4 regions of the Erwinia sp. genome follow, and region 1 is predicted to be linked to each of the others. Evidence: predicted binding sites of a transcription regulator. Region 1 holds the regulator's gene; each other region holds the start of a gene.
What was found. The regulator PurR, encoded in region 1, represses purine synthesis genes. The targets are predictions, from matches to a motif close to CANGCAAACGTTTGCNTG.

Region 1 (3,096 bases):
ATAGCTAAGGCCAATATCACCCGGGGACATGCCCAGTTCCGCCAGAATGAACGGCGAACCGGTCAGCCAGGCGAAAAAGCTGGCGGAGCAGGCCGCATAAATCAGCACGTTACCGCTCCAGACAGGCGACTTCAGCAGGGTAAAGAAACCAACTTTCGCTTCTTGCTGATGAGCTTTAGGGGCAGGCGCCGGAAGAAACAGCGTGGCGATCAGCAGGATCACGGCCAGCAGCAGCAGCGCGACAAAAATTGACCGCCAGGCAAAGTGATTCAGCAACCATGCACCCAGCAGCGGGGCCAGTGCTGGCGACAGCGCCACCAGCGGCATAATCGTGGCAAACACGCGGTTAGCCTGCGCGCCGGAATAGCGATCGATCACTAGCGCCTGCCAGCTGACAGCGGCGGCACAAATGCCCACCGCCTGCAAAAAGCGCAGCGTCAGCAGCATGGTCGTAGATTCCGCCCACCACATGGCTCCACAGCTGACGGCGAACAGCCCCAGCCCCATTAACAGCACCGGTTTGCGGCCGATGCGATCGGAAAGAGGGCCCCAGAACAGCTGCGCGCTGGCAAAACCTGCCAGGAACACACTCAAACTGGCGCCGATCACGCCCGCTTCGGTTTGCAAATCCTGCTGCATGGCGGTAAAGGCTGGCAGATACATATCGGTGGCAAGAAAACCCGCAACGCTAAGCAGCGCGAGGTAAAGTAAAAATCCTTTCGAAGGCATGAGAGTTCGCTCTTTTTATCAGGTGAATAGCGGACGGCAGTGTAAAAGAGTGCAGTAGCGGTTGTGAAACGCTAATATTTGCGTCTTGCGTTCAAAAAATTTGCAGGCAGATTATGTGGTCAGAACACTCACTTGAGGTGATTGATGCGGTGGCCAGAACGGGCAGCTTTACTGCCGCCGCCGTGGAGCTGCATCGCGTCCCCTCCGCCATTAGTTATACCGTGCGTCAGCTGGAAGAGTGGCTGGCGGTGCCGCTATTCGAGCGGCGCCACCGGGACGTCGTGCTGACGGCAGCAGGCGAGCTGTTTATTCAGGAAGGACGGAGTGTTATCAAAAAAATGCTTGCCACGCGCCGTCAGTGCCAGCAGGTCGCCAACGGCTGGCGCGGCCAGCTGAATATCGCTGTCGACCGCATCGTTAAAACGGCGAGGACGCGCCAGCTGGTGGTGGATTTTTACCGGCACTTTCCGGATATGGAGCTGCATCTCTCGCCCGAGGTGTTTAACGGCGTATGGGACGCTCTGGCCGATGGTCGGGTAGATGTGGCGATAGGCGCAACGCAGGCCATCCCGGTCGGTGGACGTTTCGCTTTCCGCAACATGGGCATGCTGAACTGGCGCTGCGTGGTCAGGGCCGATCATCCGCTTGCGCAACACAGGGAAAAGGTCAGCGAGGAGGCCATCCGCGAATGGCCTTCGCTGGTGCTGGAAGACACCTCGCGTGCGCTGCCGAAAAGAACCACCTGGACTCTGGATAATCAGCGGCGACTGGTTGCGCCGGACTGGGAGAGCGCGTTTGATTGCCTGCTGGCCGGGCTGTGCGTGGGGATGGTGCCGGGGCATCTTGCGCAACCGCTGCTACAAAATGGGTCGCTGTGTGAACTAAAGTTGGATCCGCCTTTTCCGGACAGCCCCTGTTGCGTCAGCTGGTCTGAACAACAGGCATCACCCGCACTGCTCTGGCTACTGGATTATTTAGGTGAGACAGAAACGCTGAACAGCGAATGGCTGCGGGAGGGGTAAAAGCGGGCGGCTGGCTGCCGCCCGCAAGCTTAACGACGATAGTCGAGGAAGGGGCCGTCCGCTACGGAACGGCGCTCAATCAGCGTCGGATGCACTTCAATCGTCTGCGGCTCCTCGCGTTTGCTGGTAATGCGATCGAGCAGCATATTGAACGCTGTGGCACCCAGGCGCTCTTTTGGCTGGTGGACGGTCGTCAGCGCAGGCGTAAAATAGCGCGAGTTGCGCACGTTATCATACCCGATCACTGAAATATCCTGCGGCACGCGCAGGCCCATTTCATCCGCTGCGCAAATAGCGCCCATCGCCATTACATCACCGCCACAGAACACCGCGGTAGGACGCTGTTTTTGTGCCAGCAGCTGCTGCATAGCGCGATAGCCTGACTCCGGCTCGAAATCGCCCTGAACCAGCCACTCTTCGCGCAGCGTGATCCCCGCTTCCGTCAGCGCCTTCAGGAACCCGGCATGACGGCCGCCGCCGGTATTGCGCTCCATATGGCCCGGGATCACACCAATATCACGATGACCGCGATCGATAAGATAGCGTCCCGCCAGATAACCGCCTTCAAAAGCGTTATCGAGAATGGTGTCGGTAAAATCGCCGCGCGACTCGCCCCAGTCCATAACGACCATGGGGATGTTACGGTGGTCTTCCAACATTTTGATCAGCTCATCCGGGTATTCGGCGCACATAACCAGCAGACCGTCGACACGCTTTTGCGCCATCATCGACAGATAGGCCTGCTGCTTTTGCAGCTCGTTATGCGCGTTGCCCAAAATCAGCGTATAGCCTTTGGCAAAACAGCTGTGTTCAACCGCCTCAATAATTTCGGCGAAATAGGGCGCTTCGCTGGACGTCGCGAGCAGGCCAATGGTTTTGGTATTATTGACCTTCAGGCTGCGGGCCACGGCGCTGGGCGAATAATGCAGCGCTTTGATCGCTGCCCAGACGGCTTCCCGCGTCTCTTCGGCGACGAAGCGGGTTTTATTAATGACGTGGGACACCGTAGTGGTGGAAACACCGGCGCGTTTGGCCACATCTTTTATAGTTGCCATGGAAAAAGACTCCTGCGCTGTTCAGTAAGTGACTGAAAAGCGGTTTGTTAAACGATTGCCTGGAATGATGATAATCCTGGTATAAGTTGCGCATAATTTGTTGCGGAATGGTTACATCAGGAGGGAATCAGGGTAGCGGAACAGGCCTGAGAAGGACGTCATGCCGACGGAAGAGCCTGTTGCGCAACAAACCGTGGATTCTAACAAGTGCAGACGCAAAAAACGAGCCTTTTAAAGCAGCAGGCAAATATTTTGCGCAAATCTTTCAGGATAGCGGCCCGGCTCGCCTG
Region 2 (3,096 bases), on a different contig from region 1:
TTGTGCTTTTCCCTGCCGAAGGGGCGGACAGAAAGCAATATTCGTTTGGCAAGCTGAAGCATGACAGGAGCGTCGTATGTTGCGCGGCAACAGCCCTGACTTTGCCGGAGGGCATTTAGTGAAGCTATTTTATCTACAGCAAAAGTGATGACTTTGCCCGAGTAAGCGCGGCGTTTTTTAGCGGTGGCCTGCTGCCATCTTTCGGAAATATCGGTTAAGAACTGAAACACCCCTTTCCCTGAACCTGACAAGGCGAGAGCAGTAAACGGACAACCGCGGTGGTTTGCCCTGTCAGCCGTTCTCTTCCATACTCCCTGCATACATTAAGAAGATTAACGGTATTTGCCGTTAACTTCAGCATTGTAAGGAGGCACTTTTGAAACTGTTTATTTACGAACATTGTCCGTTCTGCGTAAAAGCGCGCATGATCTTTGGCCTGAAAAATCTGCCGGTCGAGCTGGTGGTGATGCTAAATGACGATGAGGAAACGCCGAAGAAGCTGATCGGGCAAAAAATGGCGCCGATCCTGATGAAGGAGGACGGCAGCTGTATGCCGGAGAGCCTGGATATTGTTGCCTTTGTGGATAAAAGTGACGGCGAACCGCTGCTGACCGGCCGCACTAACCCGGCCATCAGCGACTGGCTACGCCACGTCAACAGCTACCTGAACAAACTGCTGCTGCCGCGCATCGCTACGGCGCCCTTTGCCGAATTCGCCACGCCGGAAGCGCGCCGCTATTTTACCGGGAAAAAAGAGGCCAGCGTCGGCAGCTTCGACGAGCTGAAACAGCATTCCGCCGGCTTTATCAAAAAGATCAATGACGATCTGCGCCAGCTCGATAAGCTGATTGTCAAACCCAACGCGGTGAATGGTGAACTGTCACTGGACGATATCCAGCTTTTCCCGGTGCTGCGCTCTCTGACCCTGGTGGCGGGCGTTGAGTATCCCAGCCGCGTAGCCGACTATCGCGATAACATGGCGAAACAGACGCAGATCAATCTGCTCTCTTCCGTCGCTGCCTGATTTCACGGGGCCGTGTTCGCGGCCCCGCCTTATTTCGTCACAACTTTTTCCCGCCCTTACCTCCCCCAGCCTGGTGACTCTTCGTCATTTGTCGGGCAAGCTAACGCCTCGCGTCAGAAGGGGTAACTGACGTCATAACGTTACGAGGAGCACTATGAACAATCTTATACGGGGCGCGATGGCCCTGATGTTGACGCTAAGCCTGGCGGGCTGCAACAAGCTGACCCACTATTCCGTTAGCGAGCAGGAAGTGAACCAGGCGCTGCAAAAGCACAATAATTTTGAAAAACAGATTGGCATGGCCGGGCTGGTTGATGCCCATATTGTCCTGACCGATCTCAGCAGCAAAATCGGGCGTGAAGAGGCGGATAAAGTCACCCTGACCGGTAAAGCCACCGTCGATATCAGCTCGCTGTTTGGGCCACAGCATGCGGAGATGCTGTTGACCATGAAAGCGCAGCCTGTTTTCGACAAGGAAAAGGGCGCGATTTTCCTGAAAGATATGCAGCTGACCGACGTACAGGCGCAGCCTGCGAAAATGCAGGGCGTTCTGAACACGCTGACGCCCTATCTGAACCAGTCACTGAAAGATTATTTCAATCAGAAACCGGCCTGGGTGCTCAGCGCCGATCGCAGCAAAGCGGAGTCGCTGGCGAAGCGCTTCGCTACCGGTCTGGAAGTGAAGCCCGGCGAGCTGATTATTCCGTTTACGGACTAAAGCCTCAGGGTTTTCCGGACGTACCGGGAAACCCTGTTCTCTTTTTCCGCTGCCTGCATAAAGCAGGTGCAAACGTTTGGCTTTCCCTTTATCCTTGATACCCGGCCAAATCGCGCCATACGATTTCACTTCTGCCGGAGCCTGTCTATGACTGCACACCCTCAGCAACTTATTATCCGCCGCCCTGACGACTGGCATATCCATCTACGAGACGATGAGATGCTGAAAACCGTGCTGCCCTTTACCAGTGAGGTTAACGGCCGGGCCATCGTGATGCCTAATCTGGTGCCGCCAGTCACCAGCGTAGCGGCGGCTATCGCCTATCGCGATCGCATTCTGGCCGCCGTACCGGAAGGGCACCGATTTACGCCGCTGATGACCTGCTATCTGACCGATTCACTGGACGCAGACGAGGTCGAGAAAGGCTTTAATGAAGGCGTGTTTACCGCCGCCAAGCTCTACCCTGCCCACGCCACGACTAACTCCAGCCACGGCGTAACCAATATTGATGCGATTGCCTCCGTGCTGGAACGTATGCAGAACATTGGGATGCCGCTGCTGATCCACGGCGAAGTGACCGAGGCACACGTTGATATTTTCGATCGTGAAGCGCGTTTTATCGAAACGGTAATGGAGCCGCTGCGCAAGCGTTATCCTGCGCTGAAAGTGGTGTTTGAGCATATTACGACCAAAGAAGCGGCCGACTACGTGCTGGAAGGCAACTCTCTGCTGGGTGCCACCATTACCCCGCAGCACCTGATGTTTAACCGCAACCATATGCTGGTCGGCGGCGTAAGACCGCACCTTTATTGCCTGCCCATTTTGAAACGCAACGTGCATCAGGACGCGCTGCGGAAAGTGGTCGCCAGCGGCCATGAACGGTTCTTTTTAGGTACTGACACTGCGCCACACCTGCGTCATCGTAAAGAAGCCAGCTGCGGCTGTGCAGGCGTTTTTAATGCGCCCTCGTCCCTACCCGCTTACGCTACGGTTTTTGAAGAGCTGGGCGCGCTGGCGCATTTCGCTGCATTTTGTGCCGAAAACGGCCCGCGCTTTTACGGACTGCCGTTAAACGAAGGCACCGTGAAGCTGGTGCGCCAGCCCTGGACCGTGCCGGAGAGCATCGCGTTGGGTGAAGACACGCTGGTGCCTTTCCTGGCTGGCGAAACGCTGAACTGGCGCGTTGAACTTTAATTCAGACAAAATGATTGCTTCCGCAAATATTACTGTATATATTCACAGTAAATTCATCGGAGGCTTTTATGCGTATTGAAGTCACTGTAGCAAGAACCACCACGCTGCCCGCGGGTGCCATCGATGCGCTAAGCGCCGAGCTGGGCAAGCGAATCGATAA
Region 3 (3,096 bases), on a different contig from region 1:
CGGCGAGCAGTATGATGCCGTCAGTAAAAGCTGGCACAGCGATGCTTCAACCTGCACGCTGGCGGATAACCTTGCCGAGTGGCAGGCCGCCGGAGCCAGACTGATTGGCGGCTGTTGCCGCACCACGCCCGCCGATATTAAAGCTATCGCCCAACGCTGCCGATAATACCTTCAGAGCTTTGCACAATAACGCCCGCGGTCGCCGGGCGTTATTCGCTGCGCCCAACTATTCTCACTATTTAACCTGGCAGGAAAGCTTATGAAACGTATTTTACCGGTGCTGGTTTCGGCGTGGCTGCTCGGCGGATGTGCCACTATCGTGGGCGATCAAACCCAGGATGTGAGCATCCAGAGCTGGCCGCAAGGGGCAAAATTTGTCGTGCAGGATGAAACCGGCAGGGCGGTAGCGGAAGGCTATACGCCAAAGACCGTGACGCTGGCAAAATCCGACGGCAACTACTTTGGCAAAAAGAAATTTATGCTGATGCTGGAGCAGCCGGGCTACGTGCCACAAACGCTCCCGCTTAACGAAAAGGCTAACCTCTGGTATCTGCTGGGGAATATTCCGCTTGGCGGCTTCCCGGGCTGGCTGCTGGTCGATCCGTTCAACGGCGGCATGTATCACATCGAAGAACCGCCAGCCCGGATTATCATGCATCCTGTCGGCGCACGCAGCTGATCCCCAACAGGGCGTCCCGCGTCAGAGAAGCGGGACGCCTGGTCGGGCTTACTGCGCCGTCGGTTTGACCATCGTATGCGCCGACTTGTGCTTAGCCAGGTACTGATGCTGGAAAATACACATACGGATGGTGTTGCGATACTCGCCGTTAATAAAGAATTCGTGGATCAGCTCGCCTTCAATTTCAAATCCGAGCTTGGTGTAAATATGGATCGCCTTTTTATTCTCTTTATCGACAATTAAATAGAGTTTGTAAAGATTAAGGACGGAGAAGCCATATTCCATCGCCAGAAGCGCGGCTTTGCTGGCGAGGCCTTTGCCCTGATGGCCGGGCGCGATAATAATCTGAAACTCCGCGCGACGATGAATATGGTTGATTTCAACCAGCTCCACCAGACCCACCTTATCTTCCTCAAACTCCACGACAAAACGGCGTTCGCTCTGATCGTGAATATGTTTGTCATAGAGATCGGATAGCTCAACGAAAGCTTCGTAAGGCTCTTCAAACCAGTAGCGCATCACGCTGGCGTTGTTGTCCAACTGATGGACAAAATGCAGATCTTCACGCTCCAGCGGGCGTAATTTAACCGGGTGTTCGGCAGGCATACATTATCCTTTGTAGGGAAAAAACATCGCCTGAAAGAGTATAGGTTTTGCCGCGAGGGGAAAAGCACCGCCAGCGAGGGAAAAGGCTGGCGGTTGAGGAAATATGGCGGATCAGAAGTTATAGCCAGCGACCAGATAGTAGCCCCAGCCGGTGGATTTCACTTCAAAATTCCCCGTGCCGAAGTTCAGATCCTGCCCGTCAGCCCACTGACCGCCGTTGTGGAAGTAACGCGCGACAACGGAGTAGTGCCAGTGATCGTAAACCAGCGACAGCACATGGCTGGAAGCGATGGAGTTGCTGGTGCGTGAGGCGTCGCTCTTATCACGCAGGTCGGAACCCCAGTCAAAGTTGGTAAAGCCGATATAGCTCAGGTTGCCGCCCCACAGCGACGTCAGCGGCACAAAGTACTTCACCTTGAAACGGTAGCCATCCCAGCTGTTTTCGTTAGCCGCGCCGTAGTTTTCCCACTGGTATTTGGCGTAAACGTTCAGCGACAGGTTGACCGGCGTGTGGGTGTCGATATCGGTGCCGAGGCCCATATACCACGTGTTCTGGCGGTTGTCGCTGTTATGGCCCATATCGTAGATATAGTTATTGGCGAAATACCACTCTTTTACCGGCCCGATGCTCAGATCGGTATTGGTCAGCTTGTCGATAGAGAAGCGCGGTTCGATCTCCATAAACATCGGCGAGCCGTGGTCGAAAATGCCGTTGGCGTTTGAGTTACCGGCACCGAAGAAGTTGGTCAGATCCAGATAACCGTAAAAATCGAACCAGTCTTTTTTGGCGAAGGCTTCATATTCCAGATAAACATCGTTGTTAAACTGCGGCCCGAAACGGGTGTGGTAGCTGCCCACCACGTTAACGCTTTGGTGCCACCAGTCGGAAACGTACTGCGGCTGCTCGGGGGCAGCAAACGAAACGGTACTGTATGAAAGCGCCATTACGGCACCCGCCATCAGAGATTTATATTTCATTATATTACCACATGCTTATCGACCATTTTCTGCAGCCCGCGCGATGGTCTTATCTGTTGTTATCCGGAACGGAACAGAGGCGGTTTCAGTGCCGAAAGCGCCCGTATCAAATGTCGGAAAAAGTGTGCCGTCATCCGCGCTTTAGGAAATAGATATCGCTCACAGTTGTCAAACTCTGTTTCATTTCACTTTAATTAAAGTGTGATGCAGCTCACGTAATGCGCGGAACTTAAGCTGTCTGCTGCTTGTCTGGCCGGAAAAGAGAATTTGCCCGCAAGTAAACGTTTGCTTTCCGTTTCAGGCGGTAAATAGTGTGGCGGAGGCGTTGTGCGGCTCTCTGCATTTTCATCTGAGGCATAAGAAAAGCTTATACAAAAAGTAACTTTTTGTGTGTTTATTAACCTTGTGATGAGGCTTAAGTTGCATTCTTATTGAGCGCATATTGAAGCTGAACTGGCGCAGCGGCAGCCTGGTGCCGACGTCACTTTATGTCGTACTGGCTTCAGAGCATAAGAAACAGGACAAGAAATAAACGCGACAGGAGGGCTTTATAAGCGGCATTTTCCGTGCGGCAGTGAGGTACCGTCAGCAAGAAACCGAAAAGGACGAGCGGTTCAGCGTGGCCTTAATGTTGCCTTAATATTCTTACAGGAAACTCCTCTTACCATCCAGAGGAGAGCACCATGAAACAGCCACGCGTCCGCCCGATAAGTGAATATACCGCCGTGATTTTCAGCGGCCTTGTCGTTTTAGCTTTTCTGCGGATTTGGTTCTCCGCCTGAGCCGTGGTCAGGTAAATTTTACCGAAGCCCGGCAGCCTGAAGCCTGCCGCC
Region 4 (3,096 bases), on a different contig from region 1:
ACGAAAGCCTGCAGGGCTGGGGCTACTGCGTCTTCGCTGAAGTTGTGGAAGGCATGGATGTGGTAGAGAAAATCAAAGCCGTTTCCACCGGCCGCAGCGGTATGCATCAGGACGTGCCAAAAGAAGACGTTGTGATCCAGAAAGTCACCGTTAGCGAATAATGTCGCACACGCTGTTTATCGCAGATTTACATCTGTGTGAAGAAGAACCGGCAATCACTGCCGGTTTTCTTGCTTTTTTGCGGCGCGACGCGCGCCAGGCCGACGCGCTGTACATTCTTGGCGACCTGTTTGAAGCCTGGATCGGCGATGACGATCCCAACCCGCTTCATGCAACAGTCGCCGCCGCGCTGGATGAATTACGGCTGGCGGGCGTTCCCTGCTTCTTTATTCACGGCAACCGCGATTTTCTGCTGGGTCAACGATTCGCAAAATCATGCGGTATGCAGCTGCTGCCAGAAGTGCAACGGCTGGAACTGTATGGTCAGCCGCTGTTGATTATGCATGGCGATACGCTGTGTACCGATGACGAAGGTTATCAACGCTTTCGCCGCAAGGTTCATCAGCGCTGGCTGCAAAAGCTCTTTCTGGCGCTGCCGCTGGTTCTGCGCCAACGTATCGCTGGAAAAATGCGGGCCAGCAGTAAACAGGCTAACCGCAGCAAAACGCTGGCGATTATGGACGTCAATGCCCGGGCAGTGAGTCAGACAATGAGCCGTTATCAGGTTCAGTCTCTTATCCACGGGCATACGCATCGACCCGCCATTCATTCGCTCACCGTTAATGGTCTGCCCGCTGAACGTGCCGTGCTGGGTGCCTGGCATACGGAAGGATCGATGATTCGCGTGACGATGGCCGGCACAGAGCTGATCGCTTTTCCGCTGTAAATTGCCCCGTACTGCCATTAACCGAGGCGTGCTCTTTTTAAGCCCGCCTGATAAAAGAACGTCTTACCCATCTTTCCTGACCTTCGGCACTGACAGCAGCCTTACGCAGTAAAGGCTGACCTGCTGGGCCGCTTTCCCCTCGTCCGTGACGCGATTGAACCGACGCAACCGTTTTCCTGCCCGGTGAGTCATGGTATTCTCTCAGCCCTTCCTGTCTGGCTGACCGACCAGCTTCCAGACACTGCTTGTATAATCACAGGAGTCGCACCCGCATGTCTTCTACTGCCGCACCAGCCCGCATCGCCATTGTAATGGGGTCCAAAAGTGACTGGGCAACCCTGCACTTTGCCGCGGACATTCTTACCAGCCTGGCTGTCCCTTTTCATTGTGAGGTGGTTTCAGCGCACCGGACGCCGGACAAGCTGTTCAGCTTTGCCGAACAGGCCGCAGAGAACGGCATCCAGGTTATTATCGCTGGCGCTGGCGGCGCGGCGCACCTGCCCGGGATGCTGGCAGCGAAAACCCTGGTGCCCGTGCTGGGCGTACCCGTTCAGAGCGCGGCGCTAAGCGGCGTTGACAGCCTTTACTCCATCGTCCAGATGCCACGCGGTATTCCGGTCGGCACGCTGGCTATCGGTAAAGCAGGCGCAGCCAATGCGGCACTGCTGGCTGCGCAAATTCTGGCGCTGCACGATGGGGAACTAAGCCAGCGCCTGGCGGCCTGGCGTCAAAGCCAGACTGATGAAGTCCTGAACAATCCGGATCCGCGGGAGGAAGCATGAAACCGGTCTGCGTATTAGGCAATGGTCAGCTGGGGCGGATGCTGCGCCAGGCTGGCGAACCGCTGGGGATAGCCGTTTATCCTGTCGGACCGGATGCGGAACCGGAAGCCCTGCCGATCCAACAAAGCGTGATCACGGCCGAGATCGAGCGCTGGCCGGAGACGGCCCTGACGCGCGAACTCTCGCACCATCATGCCTTTGTAAACCGCGATATTTTTCCGCTGCTGGCCGATCGCCTGACGCAGAAACAGCTGTTGGATCGGCTGAACCTGGCAACCGCGCCCTGGCAGCTGCTGAGCGAGGCTGCGCAGTGGCCCGAGGTATTCGACAGACTGGGCGAACTGGCTATCGTTAAGCGCCGTACGGGCGGCTACGATGGCCGCGGCCAGTGGCGTGTGAGGCAGGATGATGCGGCTTCCCTGCCGGCAGATTGCTACGGCGAATGCATTGTGGAACAGGGCATTAATTTTTCTGGCGAAGTCTCTCTGGTAGGCGCTCGTGCTCATGATGGCAGCACGGTTTTCTATCCTCTGACCCACAACCTGCATCAGGACGGTATTTTACGCGCCAGCGTGGCGTTGCCGACGCCGGATGCAGAGCGTCAACGGCAGGCTGAAAGGATGCTGGCCGCTATTATGCACGAGCTGAACTATGTGGGCGTGATGGCAATGGAGTGCTTCGTCGTGCCGGAAGGGCTGCTGATTAACGAGCTGGCGCCTCGCGTGCATAATAGCGGCCACTGGACACAGGATGGCGCGTCTATCAGTCAGTTTGAACTGCATCTGCGCGCGATCCTGAACCTGCCTTTACCTGCACCTGTGGTCAACACTCCATCGGTTATGATTAACCTGATTGGTACAAAAGTTAACCTTGCCTGGCTGGCACAACCGTTGGTTCGGCTGCACTGGTATGAAAAAGAGGTGCGTCCGGGACGTAAGGTGGGTCACCTGAACCTGTGTGATACCAGCCACGTCTCGCTTCAGCAGGCTTTGACCGCGCTGGCACAGGATTTACCTGCCGATTATGCCGCCGGCATCGCCTGGTCTGTGGCCCATCTGAAAAAAGACAGTGCTTAACTGTACTTAAGTATGGCTATTAATTTGCTGGCGAAAACCGTATTGTAGTCGCGTACAAAACAATAAATACATAATACTATTAAGTAATTAGAAATTTTTTTGCCAACACCAAGGGAACCATTCTCAGATTTTCTTAACAAACACGTAAATTTTGCTTCATAATCTACGTGTTCAGGGTCTGGTTTGGTTCTCCTCCCTCGCTTCACTCATCAAATTGTGCCCTTGCTTCACCCCCCTGTTTCTTCAGCTCCCGGAAAAAGCTACTATGATTTTCAGCTCTGCAGGACAAGCTGAACATTATTCCGCCATTTACTTTAGCGCCACTTATCGACAACAACCTGTTCAGGCAGGG

Region 2: pyrC (dihydroorotase) is a predicted target of PurR. The motif match lies at 1,808-1,825, and genes of this name have one in related genera.
Region 3: RTK32_RS15610 (nucleoside-specific channel-forming protein Tsx) is a predicted target of PurR. The motif match lies at 2,538-2,555, and genes of this name have one in related genera.
Region 4: purE (5-(carboxyamino)imidazole ribonucleotide mutase) is a predicted target of PurR. The motif match lies at 1,048-1,065, and genes of this name have one in related genera.

What each region holds. Positions count from the first base shown of each region.
Region 1 is NZ_DALZCD010000048.1:16,753-19,848, forward strand. It holds gene punC (purine nucleoside transporter PunC) at 1-729, opposite strand, end outside; gene punR (DNA-binding transcriptional activator PunR) at 843-1,751, shown strand; gene purR (HTH-type transcriptional repressor PurR) at 1,781-2,806, opposite strand.
Region 2 is NZ_DALZCD010000137.1:3,039-6,134, forward strand. It holds gene grxB (glutaredoxin 2) at 377-1,024, shown strand; gene RTK32_RS12395 (lipoprotein) at 1,179-1,742, shown strand; gene pyrC (dihydroorotase) at 1,890-2,936, shown strand; gene dinI (DNA damage-inducible protein I) at 3,005-3,096, shown strand, end outside.
Region 3 is NZ_DALZCD010000204.1:4,797-7,892, forward strand. It holds gene mmuM (homocysteine S-methyltransferase) at 1-166, shown strand, start outside; gene RTK32_RS15600 (hypothetical protein) at 260-679, shown strand; gene speG (spermidine N1-acetyltransferase) at 728-1,285, opposite strand; gene RTK32_RS15610 (nucleoside-specific channel-forming protein Tsx) at 1,397-2,263, opposite strand; partial or broken gene RTK32_RS15615 (two-component sensor histidine kinase) at 3,053-3,096, opposite strand, start outside.
Region 4 is NZ_DALZCD010000200.1:1,581-4,676, reverse strand. It holds gene ppiB (peptidylprolyl isomerase B) at 1-161, shown strand, start outside; gene lpxH (UDP-2,3-diacylglucosamine diphosphatase) at 161-886, shown strand; gene purE (5-(carboxyamino)imidazole ribonucleotide mutase) at 1,159-1,668, shown strand; gene purK (5-(carboxyamino)imidazole ribonucleotide synthase) at 1,665-2,744, shown strand.